2 regions of the Paenibacillus hunanensis genome follow, and region 2 is predicted to be linked to the other one. Evidence: predicted binding sites of a transcription regulator. Region 2 holds the regulator's gene; the other holds the start of a gene.

Region 1 (9,808 bases), 800 kb from region 2:
CAAGCATTTGGTATTGCGCCAAAATACAGCTACCCGTTATCGCTGAATGATGCCAGAGCGCTGGCAGACTATTTTATCGACGTGTATGCACCAGCACGAAGCACACGTAATGATCTGCGCGACTTTGAAGGCTTTATCGTGAGCGGGCCGGAGTACCTGACTGTATTTGAAGGGCGCAGCGGCAAAGAGGAGCAGACGGTAGCCTACGAGCCGGAGCGCTATGACGATGGGCTGATGTGGGGCGATTACGCGATGAGTCGGATCGAGCCGGGCAATCGAGTGGATCGTTTCCTCGCTACGGTTGCCTATGTGAATGGCAAGACACCGTCTGCCGTATTTGCACGCGGATATTATACACGTGCAGCGCTCGTATCCTATAGCTGGGATGGCAAGAAGCTGAGTAAGGATTGGACAGCGGACACAGGCTGGGCGATTATGAGCAACCCATTTAACGATGGCCCACATGGACGAGACGGTACCGATCCTGATCTGGGGCCACTGGCAGGTCAGGGCGCCCATTCATTGACCGCTGCCGATGTGGATGGAGACGGTAAGGACGAGATTGTATACGGCTCTGGCACGGTCGATCACGATGGATCATTGCTGTATAGCTCCACTGATATCCTGCCTGCTGGAAGTGCAATTCCAGGTCAGCTGGCTAAGCTGGGACACGGGGATGCCCTGCATGTAGCCGATATCGATCCAACCCGTCCCGGTCAGGAAATCTACATGGTTCATGAAGGTGGAACCTACGCACCGTATGGCTACGCGCTGCGCGATGCAGCCACCGGAAAAGTCATCTATGGCGCCTATACCGGACGCGATACCGGACGTGGCATGATCGGCGATATCGACCCGACTCGCCCGGGCATCGAGACATGGGCAACCGATCTACGCACCGCCACAGGCACACTCATCGGTAAAAGCTATCCAGGCACCAATATGAATATCAAATGGAGCCCTCAGCTCACTACTCAGATCATCGACGGCTCCCTTGAATCCACACCAGCTATCAAAGACTGGCAAAAAGGCGTCGTACTCGTCGCAAATGGCACACTGAGCAATAACGGAACGAAAGGCAATCCTTCCCTCGTCGCGGACATTTTCGGCGACTGGAGAGAGGAATTACTGCTACGTACCGCCGATAGCTCCGCCATTCGCATCTATCTCAGCTCCGAAGTCACTAATCATAAGCTCTACACCTTAATGCACGACACCCAATACCGTACAGGCATCGCCCGTCAAAATACAACCTATAATCAACCAAGCTACCCAAGCTTCTATTTCGCATCCGATATGGATTGGTCAAAGGTACCCGTGCCACAATTAAATTTGCCAGGTAGAGGGAAATAAGTGTTGCGCGATTTTATAGTTGATACTGCATGCTATATCAAACCAATGATATGCAATAAAGATATGAGACAACGATAAACGATATAAGGTATAAAACAATGATATAAAACCTAATCTTAGATCAGTACGGCATAAATGAACGCGCATCAACCTTTTATTAATAGAAGAAAGCGAAGAGAAAGAATTAATCTGAACGTTACTTGCTGTAAAGGTTAAGTAGTGGATTGATGTAAATTGGTTCGCGATGCAGTATAAGGTTTTATTAGGTTCAGAACACGTACTAACCGACAAAAAATGTAAAGATATACGAAAAAGCGGAAAGTTTCCTTCTATTAAGAAGAAGACTTTCCGCTTTTCATATATTGAAGATACGATTTGAAATAAAGCATCAGAATCAGGATGCAGATGCATATACACACGACGCAGATGAACATACACCACATGACGCAGACGCACATAACGGAAAAAAGGAAATAAGGGGAAAGGACTCCTTTGGAGGGGCGGGAATCTACAACTGACTCCTACTCCGTAGATTCCCGCGGCTCCACCCGAGTCCGTCCCCTTATTCCTTTTTGGAGTGATTGCTGCACCAAGCACCCAATTGTGCATCCCAGCTAATTATATAATTCTTCAAACCATACATTCTCCATCAATGACATTCAACGAACTGAATCGAATGTTCTATCATAATCTGCACTAAATAGTATGCAGAAACGATCCAGCAGTAAACCCTCACCAGCCCACTCGAACGATTAACCCTTTCGGATCACCTACCTCAAGATAAGCCGCCTGCTGATTATAATCATCATAAGCAAATCCATACGCCAGCCCACCAATGCTGTGATCATGCCAGAACTTAGCATAATAGTTCGCTGGAGCTGCCTTGTAATAAGCCGCTACATTGTTCCAATCCGCCTGATTGGCATACACATGACGATTGATCGCCGAGCAGATGCCTGGAGATTCCTGCAATGCCCCATTACAGAGCAAAATCTCCTGCGTCGAATAATTGGAATAGCCAGCAAAATAATTCGCATTCGCTCCACCCGCCTTGAACGAGCCATGAATCGGAGCAACGATACGATAAGGTGCCTGTACATCTGCCAGACCTTTGAACGCCGAAGGAACCTCACTGCGATACTTGTTAAACAGGCTTGCACGCGTTTCTGATTCCTGCTCGCCTACCGTCCGGTCGTAGTTACCAGCACGGTTTACCAGACGATGCTGTAAAGGGAAGCCAAAGCCATCGACACGAGTCGTATTACCATGATACCCCGAATCATTCACTGTAAATTCCACAAAGTCAAAATACACATTCAGATTCGGATCGGACGGGTTATTAATGTCCGGGCCAGCGAAGCCATCATTATAGGTTTTGATATAACATGGCGAGCCGACACAGATGAACATACGACCCGAATCCATCTTCGGTAAGCTCACCCATTCTTTTTGCGCGATCGTGCTATAGATGTTGGCGTAGTTCACACCATTTTTAGTCAAATGACCGGACGCATCATTCAGCGCTGCTGAGATTGGACGCAGCTCACCCGAGCTGGTGAGATAGCTCCATTGCTTGGTAGCGGGATTGATACCGAGGATGCCCCAGTACACCTGGCTATCGGAATACGCACCATTTGTCGCGTTCATTACCTTGAATGTCATCACACCACTTCCAGTTGGAGCTGGAATGGACGAAGCAGGGATCGAGCCGACCGAAGGGGCAGCAGCGGAAGCATAGTCAGTCATACCTGACGATGCAAAACCAGCCATGACTAGCGAAGCAAGTAAGATACATTTTCCAATCCAATGAAACATCAAATCCCTCCTTATTTTGTATACGCTTTCATATTGCGTGTTAAATTATACATTATATGTAATTTATTTAAAATTATAGAATTAAGAATGGAGATCAGTATCTGGATGTCCGCTATATACGCTCATGCACATCATCACAGAATAAAAGGGAAGTGACACTGGCGTTCTCCAGATCGCCGAACAGCACAGCTATAGAACTTAATGTATATGTCCCACATTTCATTCGATCTTTCTCTCCAAAATATGGATATCAGGATATTGATCCTACTCTAAAATATAATGTGGCTCGGATGGGTAAAAATAACTTCTATCCGTATAAGATTTTTAATCTACTTTTAAATGATTGTTTTCATTCGTAACATTCCAGCAATTGACTTTGAATTCGCTCTCAAAAGGCGGTCTATTCACGAATCTTGAATTTCGTCAAAAATGTAAAAGGATGATCGAGAAATAAAAATGAATTTTGCAAGCTTTTTCAATTATGAACTTTCTCAAAAGGTTGCAAAATTCATTTGCTTTTTTAGTGTGAAAGCAGTAAAGTTTTATACTTGAGTGTCCACATTTGGGAATGGTTGATCCGAGAATTTCGACGTAAAAAATGGAATTTGGAGGGAAAATCAACCATACAACATATAGTATGTCAAGCGAAATATTTTTTCGTTCATGCTCATCAGGGGGAGACGCATGAACGGAAGGCGTAGCTATGCCATTTCAGGGGGAATCCGTACAAAAAAGCCCCTTTTTCGACCGTTTAAACAGTCTACAAGTCACCTTGACAACACAATATATAGAGGGTAAACTCAAAAGCATCCTCCATATATTGAGTTACGGTGTTTGATTGTGCGATATATGGGTAATTGCTACATAAGAGCGCTACGGCAGCGGGTTAGCAGCGGTTGAAACGTATAAAATCGCCTTGAATTCCCGCAACATGGCACTACATATAGCCACTATATATTGAGTCGAGAAGGAGATGTCACCTATGCTGATTGCATATGATTCCAAAACAGGCAATGTGAAACGGTTTATCGGAAAACTGAAGCATTCCTCCGTACAGGCGGTACAGATTGAAGAAGCCTTGCAGTTGAATGAACCCTTCGTATTGATCACGTATACGACAGGCTTCGGTCAGGTTCCTGAAAAGGTGAATCATTTTCTGGAAAAGAACCACCAGCGTCTGCTTGGAGTTGCTGCTAGCGGCAATCGTAACTGGGGTGACAATTTTGGTAAAAGTGCGGATCTGATCTCAGAGCGCTACGGTGTTCCGGTTGTATACAAATTTGAACTGTCGGGCACCACGGGTGATGCCCAACGATTCGTACAGGAGGTAGAAAAAATTGCGGCATATTGAATTGAACAACCTATTGATGCAACGCGACGCAAACGGTTTTTTCCGATTGGATAAAGATAAAGAAGCGGTACAGGAGTATATGAAGGAAGTTGACGAGAAAAGTATGCACTTCACGGACACTGCGTCCAAGGTGCGTTACATGATCGACAACGACTACTATGAGGACATGTATGAGCATTACAGTCCAGATGCGGTAGAAGCAGTATATGAAATCACACACAGCTACGGGTTCCAATTCCCTTCCTATATGGCAGCTTCCAAGTTCTATAAGGACTATGCAGTAAAAACGAATGATCGCTCTCAATACCTGGAGCACTATCCAGATCGCGTAGCGGTTGTTGCTCTGCATCTAGGTCGCGGTAATGCGGAAAATGCAAAGACGCTGGCACGTTCCATGATGGAGCAGCGTCTGCAACCAGCAACACCAACCTTCCTGAATGCAGGTAAAAGTCGTCGTGGTGAGATGGTATCCTGTTTCCTGCTGGAAATGGACGATTCCCTTAACTCGATCAACTACGTGCTGAACACCTGCATGCAGCTGTCCAAAATTGGCGGCGGTGTAGCGGTGAACCTGTCCAAGCTTCGCGGACGCGGCGAGCCAATCAAAGGTGTAGAAGGCGCAGCGAAAGGCATTATGCCTGTACTGAAGCTGATGGAGGATGCATTCTCCTATGCTGACCAGATGGGTCAACGTAAAGGCTCTGGCGCGGCATACTACAACATTTTCGGCTGGGACATTCTGGAGTTCCTCGATAGCAAAAAGATCAATGCCGACGAGCGTACACGTCTAAAAACTCTGTCGATCGGTCTGATCGTGCCGAATCGCTTCTACAAGCTGGCAGCAGATAACGAAATGCTGCACGTATTTGCTCCATATAGCGTATTCAAGGCGTATGGCAAGCATCTGGACGATATGAACATCGACGAGATGTACGATACATTGCTTGCTGATGAGCGCGTGAAGAAAAAAGCGATCATGAGCGCACGCGATATGCTAACGAAGATTGCAAGCATTCAGTTGGAATCCGGCTATCCTTATATTATGAACAAGAGCAATGCGAACAAGTTCCATGCTCTGAACAGTATCGGCTCTGTTAAAATGTCGAATCTGTGTACAGAAATCTTCCAGTTACAGGAGACAACAGAGATTACGGATTATGGTACGGAAGACATCATCCGTCGCGATATTAGCTGTAACCTTGGTTCCCTAAACATCGTTAACGTGATGGAGCTGGGCAAAATTCGCGAATCCGTGCATGAAGGCATCATGGGTCTGACTGCGGTTAGCGACATGACGAACATTGCAAATGCACCAGGTGTAGCCAAAGCGAACCGCGAAATGCGTTCTGTTGGTCTGGGCGTTATGAACCTGCACGGCTATCTGGCGAAAAACAAAATCGCTTATGAAAGCAACGAAGCGAAGGAATTCGTTCGCACGTTCTTCATGATGATGAACTTCTATTCTCTTGAAAAGAGTATGGAGATTGCTCGCGAGCAGCAGGAAACCTTTATGGACTTTGAGAAATCCGACTATGCGAGCGGTGTATACTTTGACCGTTACCTGTCGACTGATTATCGTCCAATGAGCGCGCGTGTACAGGAGCTGTTCGGCAGCATGTACATCCCAAGCCCTGCGGACTGGCAGAACCTGAAAGCAGACGTGATGAAGCATGGTCTGTACCATGCATATCGTCTGGCAATCGCGCCAACCGCAAGCATTTCGTATATCCAAAATGCAACATCCAGCGTTATGCCAATCGTGGAGCAAATCGAGACACGCACGTATGCGAACTCGACAACGTACTATCCAATGCCTTACATGCAGCAGGATAACTTCTTCTACTACAAATCGGCATACCAGATGGATCAGTTCAAGGTGCTCGATCTGATTGCTGAAATTCAGCAGCACGTGGATCAAGGCATCTCGACTGTATTGCACGTAAGCAGTGACGTAACGACACGTCAACTGGCACGCTACTATCTGTATGCAGCGCATAAAGGTCTGAAATCTCTCTACTACACACGCACGAAGCGTCTGACTGTAGAAGAGTGCATTAGCTGCTCGATCTAAGACGAAGTTAGTAGCTAGTAGGTGCAGGGACATGAATGATTTATGCAGTCATTCATGCGTGGCTAGCATCGTCTCGATCAGGCATGCAGCTACACATGGAAGTATGTAAGCTGATTTACAGTGATTCTATAGCCAGCAATCCGCTGACAGAAAGTGTGTATCGATGATTCAAGGTATTTTTGAAACGCATATTAATGTCAGTGATGTAGAGGTATCCGCCCGGTTTTATGAACGTTTACCGGGCGTTACTCTTTTGCATCAGGATACACAGCGCAAGAGCCGTTTTTACTGGATTGGTGAGCATGGCACGTCGATGCTCGGTATTCGTGAGAACTATCCATCTCCGCTCGTACAGCGTCAGCATTTTGCGTTTACGACAGGGGTGGAGCAGTTGTATACGGCAGCCGCACAGCTGGCAGAGCTTGGCATTACCGCTCAGAATTTTCACGGCGACTCCGTCGAGCAGGCGGGTGAGCTGATCGTATTTCCTTTTATGCCGGCGGTTTCGATCTATTTTACCGACCCGGACGGTCATTCACTGGAGCTGATTGCGATGCTGCCACATACGGCACAACCGGAGCAGCCGCTAATGACATGGGATGCGTGGGAAGCATTACAGCACCAGGGATAACATTCTGATTTATGTATAAGGTATTTCATACAGCTTGCAAAAGAACCATCTCAGGGCGACATGCTCCTGCATTCTTTTGCATGCTGTCCTTATGTTGCGCTGATATGGAGGATACGGTTCGTTCGCCGTTGTCTAGGTAAGTAGAGGTAGCTAGGCATCCGTACATAACGGTTTACTTTACAGCTACGGGGACACGGTTAAACGATGACATTTATATAGAGATATTCAATGGGAAATTTTGCTGGGTGATGTTGATATTTTACTGGTTAACCAAGCCAGTCTACAGGAAAGGGGCAACCTATCGATGAGTGAGCCAATCAAGGCAGTCAACTGGAACCGTCCGGATGATGACTTTACAATGATGTTCTGGAATCAGAATATTATGCAATTCTGGACGGATGATGAGATTCCGCTGTCCGATGACAAAATGTCCTGGATTCAGCTGAGCGATGCTGAACGTGAGACGTATATGAAGGTACTGGGCGGTCTGACACTGCTCGATACGATTCAGGGCGGTATCGGTATGCCGCAAATTTTGGAGCATGTGGATGGATTGCAGCGTAAAGCCGTACTCGGCTTTATGGCGATGATGGAGCAGATTCATGCGAAGTCCTACAGCAGTATTTTCACCACACTGTCCTCGACCGAAGAGATCGATAGCATTTTCAAATGGGTAGAGGAGCATCCACGCCTGCAACGTAAGGCGGAGACAGTTCGACAGTATTACAACAACATTAATACACCGAAAGAGCTGTTCCTGGCGATGTCGGCTTCCGTATTGCTGGAAAGCTATCTGTTCTACAGTGGCTTCTTCTATCCGCTCTATCTGGCAGGTCAGGGTAAAATGACATGCAGCGGCGAGATCATCGACTTGATTCTGCGCGATGAAAGTATCCACGGCGTATACGTGGGTGTACTGGCACAGGAAATCTACAATGATCTGGACGAGCACGAGCAAAAGGATGCGTATGAGACACTGGAAGGCCTGTTCCGTTATCTGCATGAGAACGAAGAAGGCTACACCGCAGAGGTGTACGATCCAATCGGTCTGACCGAGGAAGTGAATATCTTCCTGCGTTACAATGCGAACAAGGCATTTATGAATCTGGGCTTTGATCCATTGTTCCCGGATGAAGAAGTGAACCCGATCGTATTCAACGGCATCAGCACACACACCAAGCAGCATGACTTTTTCTCCAAAAAGGGTAATGGTTATGTGCGTGCGATCAATGTAGAGCGTCTGACTGATGACGACTTCAAATTTGATTTTTAATCACTGATCCGAGCGACTTTGTACGGTTATATGATCCATTCTCTGCTGATCGTACAGCGAGAATGATCAATAAAAAGTAAAACAAGCTAAAAAATGGGTAGCCTGCGGCCGATAAAAAGAAAAGCCGATCACATATAAAAAATAGGCGCCTGTAGAGATATAAGGTTAGTTGTATAAAAAGGGGATAAGAGAAGGCTGCTTTGCTGCGCATTATGCGCTGGCAAGGCAGCCTTCTTACGTTTGTCTGTGATGAAGGAGGGGCTTCCAGATTATCGTATCGTGTCACACGATTGAAGTGATCATAGAGACATCATGCTTTAGAATACATAGAAATTGACAAAGGTACTTGCGACTTTACCTCATCCCCTTCGACGAAGAAAAGTATATAAACCGTGATATGATGGTCATTTTAACCGCATTAAACTTATCTAACCCAGCTCGAAAACGCGGATGAAGCTCACATAAGGGATGGCAGTAAAGCAGTCTTAAATCTGTCTGCTGTAGTGCGCTATTCCAATATAAGTAAATTTTATATTGTTGGATACGGGTAGTTATGCCATACTAAATCGTATATAGCGCACAGTGATGGCAACTAGATCCGGTGTGGCGATTATGGACAAGCAGCATAGAATATAACGGATAACAGGTTGCTGTATATGCATGAGAATGGAGCTTCCTTTATAAAGGATAAAGTGAACTCAACCAAAATCGGACAGGCGGTGATCAGACATGTACAGAGTCATTGTGGTAGATGATGAACCGATGATGCTGGAAGGCTGGCAGACGATGGTGGATTGGGAAGCCTACGGATTTGAGCTATGCGGCATGGCAACGGATGGACAGGAAGGGCTGGAATTAGCCCAAAGTCTGCGTCCGGAGCTATTGATCACGGACATTTCCATGCCTGTGCTGGATGGGATTGGCTTGATCAAGGCGCTACGCCAGGAGCCGAATCTTCCTATGCGAACGATTATTGTAAGCGGTTACTCTGAATTCGATTATGTCCGACAGGCATTGCAGTGCAAGGTCGATCATTATTTGCTCAAGCCTGTACTGGGTGAGGAAATGCATGAGCTGCTGGCAGAGCTCAAGCTGGCGCTCGATCAGAGCTGTGCAGAGCAGGAGCGACTAAGTCAGCAGACAGAAGCCGCAGCCGCGGCAGCTATTTTACGGCTGTTACGTGCAGAGGAAGCGACGATACCGGAGTATATGGCTCGCTTGCTCGGGATCAAGCCGGAAGCGCAGCTACGTATTATTGTAGGCGCAACGCCTGATGAAGAGGATGTAACACAGAGCCTATCTCCTATAGATTCA
Region 2 (9,808 bases):
TTGGCATACAAGTACAGAAGACAAGCGATTGCTACTCCTCATCCTGCTCAATCTTGATCAACTTGCGCACAGGCAGCTCCTTCTCTCCATACCAGACCAGCACATCTGCCAGCAGATCCAGAATACGTATAAAACTTTCTTTATCCGCTTCCGAAATCGTATCTGCATGCTTGAACATCTCATCAAAGCACAGCTCACGCACGAATTTTGTATACTCCGTATACACCTCGCGACCCTTCTCAGACGGCTTGATATAGATGTCTTTGCGATTCCCGCTTAGATGATACTTTTCCAGCAGTCCTTTTTCCGTCAGATTTTTGACGTTTTTGGAAAAGGTACTTGGACTCACGCCGAGACGTGCTGCCATCTCTGACATCTTCTCGTCCTTGTCCTCTGCCTCCAAAATATATTCCAGCGTCTGAATCTGCGCTGCCGAGAACATCACATCGGTGCCATAGCTGCGCTGTAGCTTGTACGTGTTCGAATACGCATTACCGTACTTGATGATTTTCTCAATCAATGCCCGATGGTTACCCATCCAATCTAGTTTCATGGGAACCCCTTTCATGTTTTGTATTATCTTCTCAAGCTATGCTGTGGGTTCACATAGGGTATTCTCATATGTTGTATTCCCATCAAAGTTATATTCTCAAAAGTAGTCGTTTCGCTCATGAGCGAACATGTGCTTGAGAAGTGGCTTTCTCCGAGTTTATTGAGATTACACGCGCTTTTCAATCCAGCTAATCGTTTCCTCGATCACTTCATCCCGGATTGTTTCATTGAAAATCTCGTGCATCAGATGCGCATAGATTTTGAGCGTTTTATCCATTGAGCCAATCTCTCCGTAAAATTGACGTGAATCCAGTTCACTCACCAATCCATCATTCGCTCCATGCAATACAAGCACAGGCTCGACAAAATCAGTCGCATGCGCTTTTAGCCAGTTAATGCCTTCGCCCAGACTGTTGAACAGGTCTACCGAGATTTCCTTTTCCACCAGTACATCGTTAGCGTAAGCGGTTACAACCTCAGGCACACTACATACGCCATCACCGAGTGAGTTCGGGATATACGTTCCAGGCGGTAAATCCATCGGCAACCCGCCTGCAACCTGTGTATTGTAACGAGTGAGCGCGCCAGATAATACGATTCCCTGCACCTTTTCTGGATACTTGGTCGCAAAAGAGGACGTAGCAAATCCGCCCATACTGTGCCCGATGACAAAAATCGGAAGATCACCACTTGATTCTTGAACCTGTTCAACGGCTGCATTCACATCATCAATCATATGATGGAAATTGCTGTAATACACCCGTTTGCCTTCCGAGCGTGCATGACCACGATGATCGAATCGGTATACATTGAAGCCGCGCTCGTTGAGCTTTTCGGTAAGATAGTCATAACGGCTAGCATGCTCGCATAGACCGTGAACGATGACGATGGATGCTTTGGCATTGGGGACGATGTTTCTACTGAAATAGAGCTTGGTGCCGTCGAAGGATTCGAGTTGGGTTTCGGTGAATTTCATAGGGTTGGTAGTCCTTTCTGTGTGCTCTAAGTTTAGGGGAAAGTAGGCTTGGAATCGGCTAAACTTGAGCAGGTTACATTTTTAGATGGGAACGTGTAGGGTTGAACAGCACTGATTCATTGGTGCTCATACAGGTGGTGTGACATTGAACGTTTGCAAAGCTCTTTCTGTCACCTTGTGTTTAGAGATTTGTAATATGAGAATATCTGTGAAGAAAAATTTGTATATATTAGAAAATAAATTGTTTCTAATAGAAATAATATAATGATTATTCATAGATTGTCCAGAGAAATTTAAAGCGCTTACAAAAATAAAATATACTTTACCTCATGAACTAATCATTAATCTAGTTTGCATGTATATAGTACGGATTATATTTCTGATCTATTTAAATCAATAGTCTTTACTAGATCTACATGCAAAGTAAACCTTATGCTAATCTCATGCACATCCTTATCCCAATACCACAAGTCTCAATAGAGTGATTATGATAATACTAAAAGAAAAGAACCCTTGCTAAGCAAGAGTTCTTCAATATGGAGCCTAGGGGGATCGAACCCCTGACCTCATCGCTGCCAGCGATGCGCTCTCCCAGCTGAGCTAAGGCCCCATGGCGGTATGATTATGTATGACTCGAATGAATCAACTCTCTTAATATAGCATGCTGAAATTTATGAGTCAATATTTAACATTTCGATAGAAAATTCCATTTTCCCGTAGAATTCCACTCTAATATACATGCAAAACACCTGCCTCCTTCGCCTGTACATTTTTTATACTTTGAGCAACTATCCCAGTCTTTTATGATTCTACTATTGGACTATATTTACTGCGTTTACTATTTCAACTTTATATGCTACCTCCACTCTAAACACTACTTTCAATATATCTACTGCTTCAATTACACCGCTTCAGTCATTTCATTAAAGTAACCTTTTCATTCATTGCCACTCTCGCTACTACATTCAACTCCAATCCTCACACCTACCCCACTACTCTGTGACAACCCCGTGACAGTTCGCTCACTACGTTGACTTCCATTCCTATACAACTGGTATAATAAAGTTATTGAATAGTTTAAGATAACAAACCGGATGAAGGGAATATGGTGTTCCTCCATAATGTATCGTTACGATATGTCATTATGTTGCGTACTAGCCTTCCCCACCGGCCCGATCGATACACACGAAAAGAGGCGAATATCGTTGAAGTATTCAGCTTTAGCAAAGGCAGGACTGGGTCTTGCCTTATTACTTGTTTTTTTGACCGCCTGTGGACAGCCGAAGGAAACACGGGCAGATATTTTTAATCCAAATGGTATTAAGGTGATGCCTGTACGTGATTCATTCGGACAGATGGTGAATGTACCGATCTCGCCGAAGCGAATTGCGGTGACCGATCAGCTAGCGATGGATTATTTAAATGCGCTGGATGCAACGGTCTCTCTTGCAGCAAAGCCAGCAGGTGGAAGCTATGTATTCCCTCCTTACACCGAGCAGGAGCAACGCAATAGTCTGACATTGATCGAAACATCGAATGGCTCCCTTGACCCGTCTGCACTGGCTGGACAGAAGCCGGATCTGATTTTTACCGACAGTAGCGATCGCAGTGCATATGATGCCCTGTCCAAAATCGCTCCAACCGTTTACATCGATCCAACACTGGACTGGCGTAGTGAGCTGTATATGTACAGCACATTCCTTGACCGCGATACGATCGCACGTCAATATATGAATGCATACCAGAAAGACTCCAACAGTGCGAAAAACACGATTGCAGCAGCGAACCCAGGTACAATCGCAGCCGTGATGATCAAGGACAATGCGATGCAAGTATACGGTAGCTCACAGCAAGGTACAGGCGCGGTAATCTATCAGGATCTGGCATTGAAAGCACCGGAAGGTATACCAACAGGTGCAGCTTCCACAACGATCACCATGGCACAGCTCCAGCAAATGAATCCAGATACCCTGTTTATTGCTACAGGTGAAAAGGATGATACTGCCGCCGCACTAAGCAAGCGTATGGAAGCATCTGCGGATGGCGCAGCATGGAACGAATTGAAGGCTGTACAAAATGGAAAAGTATATATCGTTGATTCCGGCTTCTTCAACGATACGCCACTTGCCAAGTCGTACGTGATTCAGACGATTGCGGATAAGCTTACCAATAAATAAAAATCCTTACCGATAACAGAACCATTAGTGCTGTATCCTCTAGCGCTAGTGGTTCTTTGTTATTTATGGCTCGCCTTTAATTCTTCTCCTATTACTATTACTATTACTGTTTCGTTTGTACGTCTTATAATCACTTTAGCTAGCCGTATACTTGTTTCAGCTATGCGTTTTATATGTACGTTTATAAAACCGTATTCACCTCGATACATATCCTTCATGTAATCTTGTTGCTACTGCTACTCAAGCGCGCCCTTTCAATCTGATACCTTCTGCAATATCATTCTTAATTCTCTTGGGGTACAACATTCAAGCTTAATAACATTTATATTCTAAATTTTAATCCTGGATCTTCACACAATCCCTACAATAATATTGTTGCAATCCCTCACCATATGTAGTATTATCTTAAATACGGTGATTCTTTCACCACTTCCTGTCTCACATCATGAACCACACAACAAGAGGAACGGGAAGTTACATATTGCTTGCGGTCGTGGCGGAATTGGCAGACGCGCACGGTTCAGGTCCGTGTGGGCTTACCCCCGTGGAGGTTCGAGTCCTCTCGACCGCACCATATGCTTATAACCAGCACGTAATTGATTCGTCGATTACGTGCTTTTTTGATTCTTCAAAGTAAAGCCGCCGACCGCACTTCATGTGCAGATCGGCGGCTTATTTGTTTTTACATGTCTCGTGATTGGAATTGTAGGGGCGGTAGAGGGTTGAGTTATGATGACGCTTGAAGTATCGCTATGCTACCAACCACATCACTTATAGCAACTACATAGCTACTTCAAATACAGAAATACATAGCTACATAGATTACAGCACATGCACACTAGCATAATAGCTACATAGATCACGCACATACACAGTAACACACTAACTTCATATGTTACAGCACTTACATAGCCGCATCAGGTTACACTCCATACCTTCCCTTATCCCTTATTTTAGATCTGCAACAAAAGTGGTCACACTCTGTGCAGGCAGACTCATCGTAAACGACGAACCGGATGTATTCACTGTGCCGGGTGCCAGATTACGGCTAGCATCGGTTGTCCAGGAGGATACTTTGGATACACTACCGTTTTGCAGCGCAAAATTCTGGTTTGTTGCGGCATTGTTCTTGTTGATCGCTACGATCACTACCTTACCGTCACCTTTGTAGGCAGAGACGAACACATTGTTATTCGGGCTTTCGGTAGCATCAACACGAGTATAACCTGGGCGAACGAATTTGGAGAAGTGCGCCATGCTATAGCCACGTTTACTGATCGTACCGTCTTCCTTCATCGGCCCATATTGTCTGCGGATGTACCACCATACGTACGTTTGGAAATTACCGACTGCCATCGCTTTGTGCATATGGTATGCCACATCTACACCTTCCGGCCAGCGATCGGCAGAGTTGTTATCGCTGTTCGGGTAATAAACCTCGGTCATCCACAGCTCTTTTCCGGCTCCCTTTTGCTGGAACAGCGGATAGGAGAAGTTGTTGAAGGATGTCCCGTATGTATGCGTGCCGAGAATATCCATATTCGCCAGTGCCTGCGGATCATTCAGAATCGGGTCAGACATATTTTTCAAATACGAGAACGATTCGGGAGCGATAACCCGTGCATTGATCGAGCCTGCATTTTCCTTCATAAAACGCAGCATTTCCTGTGGTGTCCACCATGTCCAGGTGTGCGCATAGTCCGGTTCATTTTGTACAGAGATCGCGTACAGATTCACACCATTGCTTTTCATATAAGCGACAAAGTCGTTCAGGAATTTGGCATAGTCCGCGTATTTATCATAACGCAGACGCTTCGCAGAAGTATCTCCATCGTGATTGAACGTCTCTGTCATCTCGGCTGGTGGATTCCATGGAGAAGCGAATACGATTGCTCCCCGTGCAGCAGCGGCTTGAGCGGTTGGCAACTCTTTTGCCCAGTTGCTTTTGTTCGAGTCGATATACACACGTAGTACAGAGAAGCCTAATTGATTGTTGCCATTACCGAATGCAGTATCGCGCTGTGAAGCGGTCAGATCGCCAGCCCACAGTGCATGGTTGATCCCACCAAAGCCACGAATAACCTGCTTGGTGGAGGACAGATTCACTACTGCATCCCCTGCCGCAGATACCGGTGTCGGTGAGACAACAGGTGTCAGCAATGAGAATAGAGTAGCAACGACGAGCATGACACTGATTGATTTCTTTGTCAGATCAAACAAAATATCATCTCCTTAGCTGTTTTTAAATGAAACAGTTACTTGTATTACTATCTCTATTATGTATTTTTATACATTTATTGAGCAATATTATAATCGCGTAGTGCTTGTGAAGCGGATCACCAACAATATAGAAATACATTCCAATGTATAAATTGTGCTCAAGTTAAGTATAGTTTATATCTTGAAAATGCAGACACAACTATATGGAAATTACCATATAATTACCAAACGTTGCGTATTAGTATTCGGATGTTAGGCGACTTGTATACAGGAGTGCCTATTTTAAAATAACATCAAAAAAAACATCATCACTGTAGAGTGAATTATGCACTCCAAAGCGATGATGTTATCCTGTAGCGATACAGATCAGACATGGAAATTCAGCAAAGAGCACTAACTTTTATTCCAAATCTAATCTGCCCTGTATGCAGTCTGCCTTGTACCAGACTGCACTAGTTCCAGTTACTTCTAACTTACTCAACTACTCGTTAATAATCTAGTCCATTCAATCCTGCTCTGACTGCTTATCGTCCTGAGCCTGTGCATCCGCATAGGTATTGGATGAGGTAGTACCGGCTTGAGGCTTGGACTTCTTCTCATGCTTCGGATCGTCGCTGAGCAGTCCTTGTAGCTCCTTCATGAACATATTGATGTCCTTGAATTGACGATACACCGAGGCGAATCGTACATAGGCCACTTCATCCACTGGATACAGCTGCTCCATAACCAGTTCTCCGACAGCACGGCTCTCCACCTCAGCAAGTGCTGTTGCATACAGGCTCTTTTCCACCTCGGATACGATCGCATCCAGCTGATCGACCGATACCGGACGCTTCTCGCACGCTCTGATCAAGCCGCGCAATAATTTATCGCGGCTGAATTCTTCCCGGCTTCCGTCCTTTTTGATGACGATTAATGGGGTTACCTCGACCATCTCAAACGTGGTAAAGCGGCGACTACAGCTTTCACATTCACGTCTGCGGCGAATCGATTTATTATCGTTAGCCGGTCTTGAGTCTAGCACCTTCGTTCCATTGTGACCACAGTAGGGGCATTTCACCGCTGTGTCACCTTCCTTTCATTACTAATGCTTGTTCATCGCTCTGGTGTGTCTGTTCGTTGTGTTAAATAGCATTCATGGTTCGTCTATAAGTGCGTTATACAGGCTGCATGATTCAGAAAAGGTAACAAGGCAGCTATGCCTTGTCAAAATCGGTCATACAATTTGGTATATTGCTTATAATAATATAATACACGTTGCACATAATGTCTCGTTTCGCCATAAGGAATATCTTTGGCGTCTTCGAGCGTGCCGTCCCACTGACCGTTTTTGATCCAATTTTTCACTTTACCTGGCCCTGCATTATAAGCGGCGATAACCGCTACCTCATTCCCACCGAACTGCTGCATCAGATTGTTAATATACCAGCTGCCCAGCTCGATATTCGGCTCTACATCATGCTTCACGGAATCCAGCGTGACATCTTTGAGATGTGCCTTTTCCATCGCCCAGGTGGCGGTATCTGGCATTAGCTGCATCAATCCAAGCGCACCCTTTTTCGATTCCATGCTTGGCTGGTAGTTCGTCTCTACCCGAATAATCGATGCGATCAGGTACGGATCAACCTCGTAATTGGACGCATGGGCACGAATCTCATCCCGATATTCAATCGGATAAATGAGTGACAGCCAGCGTGCATTGAACAGGACAAGCACAAGCACAATCGCGAACAGTGGAAGTAACACTCGCTTACGGATAACGGTTCGTTTGAGCTTATTCATCCTAATCCCTTTCCTGTCCAATAACGCTCCAGCTGAGCCTCCGTCTGCTCCCATGTCCCGCTATTATCGATCACCACATCCGCAAGCTGCTTCTTTTCCTCGATATCCATCTGTGCAGCGAGTCGCTGTAGCGCCTGCTGCTCATCCAGACTATCGCGCTGCATCAAGCGTTGTAGCTGAATCTCTCGCGGTACGTAGACGACCATCGTTTCGCTAAATGTATAGGCACCCTTCGATTCATACAATAGCGGAATATCCGCCACGACGAGGCGATCGGGATCAGCCTTCTCCAGCTCGGCAACTCGTGTATGAATGAGCTCGCGAATAGCCGGATGTGTAATACCCTCCAGCGCCTTCCGTTCCTCCGGGCGTCCAAAAATATGCGCGCCCAGTCGCTTGCGATCCAGTGTCCCATCCTCCAGTAGCATGTCGGTACCAAAGCGCTCGCTGACCTGCTGAAGCACCGGATGTCCGGGCAGCATAACCTCGCGTGCAATCTGATCCGCATCTACCAACGCCGCTCCATGCTGTACCAGCCATGCAGCTACAGAGCTTTTGCCCGTAGCGATTCCTCCGGTTAATCCTATATTCATGTTGTCACCCCATTGCTTTTTGACGCGCTGGCAAAGGCTGGCATACCGGGCAATAATGCGTGCCCCTGCCGCCGACTACTGTTTTCTCGATCAATGTACCACATTCCTGGCAAGGCTCTGCTTTGCGTCCATAAATACGAAGGCTATGCTGGAACATGCCCATTTCGCCTTGACCGTTCACATACGACTTGATCGACGAGCCGCCTGCGGCAACTGCATCACTTAGAGTAGATACAATCGCTTCATGCAGACGAATCAACTGCTCCCGGCTCAGATCAGATGCAATCGTCTCGGGATGAATGCCAGCACGGAATAAGGCTTCATCCACGTAAATATTACCGATCCCAACGACATAGGCTTGATTTAGCAGTACTGGCTTGATCATCGTTCTACGCTTGCTAATCACGCTAATAAACTGCTCATCTGTAAACTGCGGATCCAGCGGCTCTAATCCAAGCTGCACCAGTGGCTTCGATTGAAGCTCCTCGCCTGTCGCAAACAGATGCATCGTACCGAATTGACGAACATCCTTATATCTTAGCTCTGTACCATCGGTAAAATGGAAAATAACATGGGTATGCTTTTCCACTGGCTCATCGCTGCGATATACGCCGTAGCGTCCTTCCATCCGCAAATGGGATACCATCACTAATCCATCTAAAATAAAGCGCAGGAATTTCCCGCGACGTTCTACCGTTTCAAAGGTATGTCCCTGTAGCTCCAATGCAAACTGCTCTGGATCATCCGGTCGCTGAATAATACGTGGCAGCGATACGGTTACCCGTTCAATCTGTTTGCCGGGAATCAGGGTGTTAAGCGTGCGTCTGACTGTTTCTACTTCTGGCAATTCCGGCATGTTGTTCACCTATCCTTTGGGTGTACGTCTATGAGTGTGTGCAATTAGCAGCAATCACTGCGGGAAGGAATAAGGGGACGGACTCGGGTGGAGCCGCGGGAATCTTTTGGAATGGGAAGGAATGAAGATTCCCGCCCCTCCAAAGGAGTCCTTTCCCCTTATTTCCTTCCCTCCGTTACGTGTTGCTTGCATCATACTCATAGTTGTACAGATTTAGTATCGTAGTTTTATAAAATCTTGGTTCGTGGATGCGTCTATATGCACGTTCTAGCAATTCTTAATCTGGAAATCTGGAATACGCATTTTAGCTTACTCAATTACAAGATATAATCATATTACTTGGCTTCGTACCAGTTGGCACCGTAGCTTACGTCTGCTTTGAGGGGTACTGAAAGCTCCAGTGCGTCTCTCATGACCTGTGGTACGAGTGTTTTCATTTGTTCCAGCTCATCGGCTGGGACTTCGAATACTAGTTCATCGTGTACCTGTAGTAGCATGCGGCTTTTGAGTCTATTTTCGGTTAATGCGCGATCCATGTGTACCATGGCGAGCTTGATGATATCGGCTGCTGTGCCCTGGATCGGTGTATTCATCGCTGTACGCTCGGCGAAGGAGCGCAGGTTGAAATTGGACGAACGAATTTCTGGCAAAT

What was found. The regulator NrdR, encoded in region 2, represses ribonucleotide reductase genes. The targets are predictions, from matches to a motif close to AACACNATATATNGTGTT.
Region 1: the regulator NrdR is predicted to act here: its motif matches at 3,946-3,963, upstream of nrdI (class Ib ribonucleoside-diphosphate reductase assembly flavoprotein NrdI).

Annotation. Positions count from the first base shown of each region.
Region 1 covers NZ_CP139194.1:4,733,941-4,743,748, reverse strand. Annotated here, with positions in the region: gene SK066_RS19155 (rhamnogalacturonan lyase) at 1-1,353, shown strand, start outside; gene SK066_RS19150 (glycoside hydrolase family 64 protein) at 2,086-3,168, opposite strand; gene nrdI (class Ib ribonucleoside-diphosphate reductase assembly flavoprotein NrdI) at 4,151-4,519, shown strand; gene nrdE (class 1b ribonucleoside-diphosphate reductase subunit alpha) at 4,506-6,590, shown strand; gene SK066_RS19135 (VOC family protein) at 6,754-7,221, shown strand; gene nrdF (class 1b ribonucleoside-diphosphate reductase subunit beta) at 7,526-8,494, shown strand; gene SK066_RS19125 (response regulator) at 9,224-9,808, shown strand, end outside.
Region 2 covers NZ_CP139194.1:3,931,327-3,941,134, forward strand. Annotated here, with positions in the region: gene SK066_RS15980 (MarR family winged helix-turn-helix transcriptional regulator) at 32-553, opposite strand; gene SK066_RS15985 (alpha/beta hydrolase) at 719-1,528, opposite strand; tRNA gene SK066_RS15990 (tRNA-Ala) at 2,066-2,138, opposite strand; gene SK066_RS15995 (ABC transporter substrate-binding protein) at 2,734-3,705, shown strand; tRNA gene SK066_RS16000 (tRNA-Leu) at 4,193-4,279, shown strand; gene SK066_RS16005 (glucuronoarabinoxylan endo-1,4-beta-xylanase XynC) at 4,654-5,925, opposite strand; gene nrdR (transcriptional regulator NrdR) at 6,431-6,985, opposite strand; gene SK066_RS16015 (lytic transglycosylase domain-containing protein) at 7,132-7,707, opposite strand; gene coaE (dephospho-CoA kinase) at 7,704-8,300, opposite strand; gene mutM (DNA-formamidopyrimidine glycosylase) at 8,305-9,156, opposite strand; gene polA (DNA polymerase I) at 9,492-9,808, opposite strand, start outside.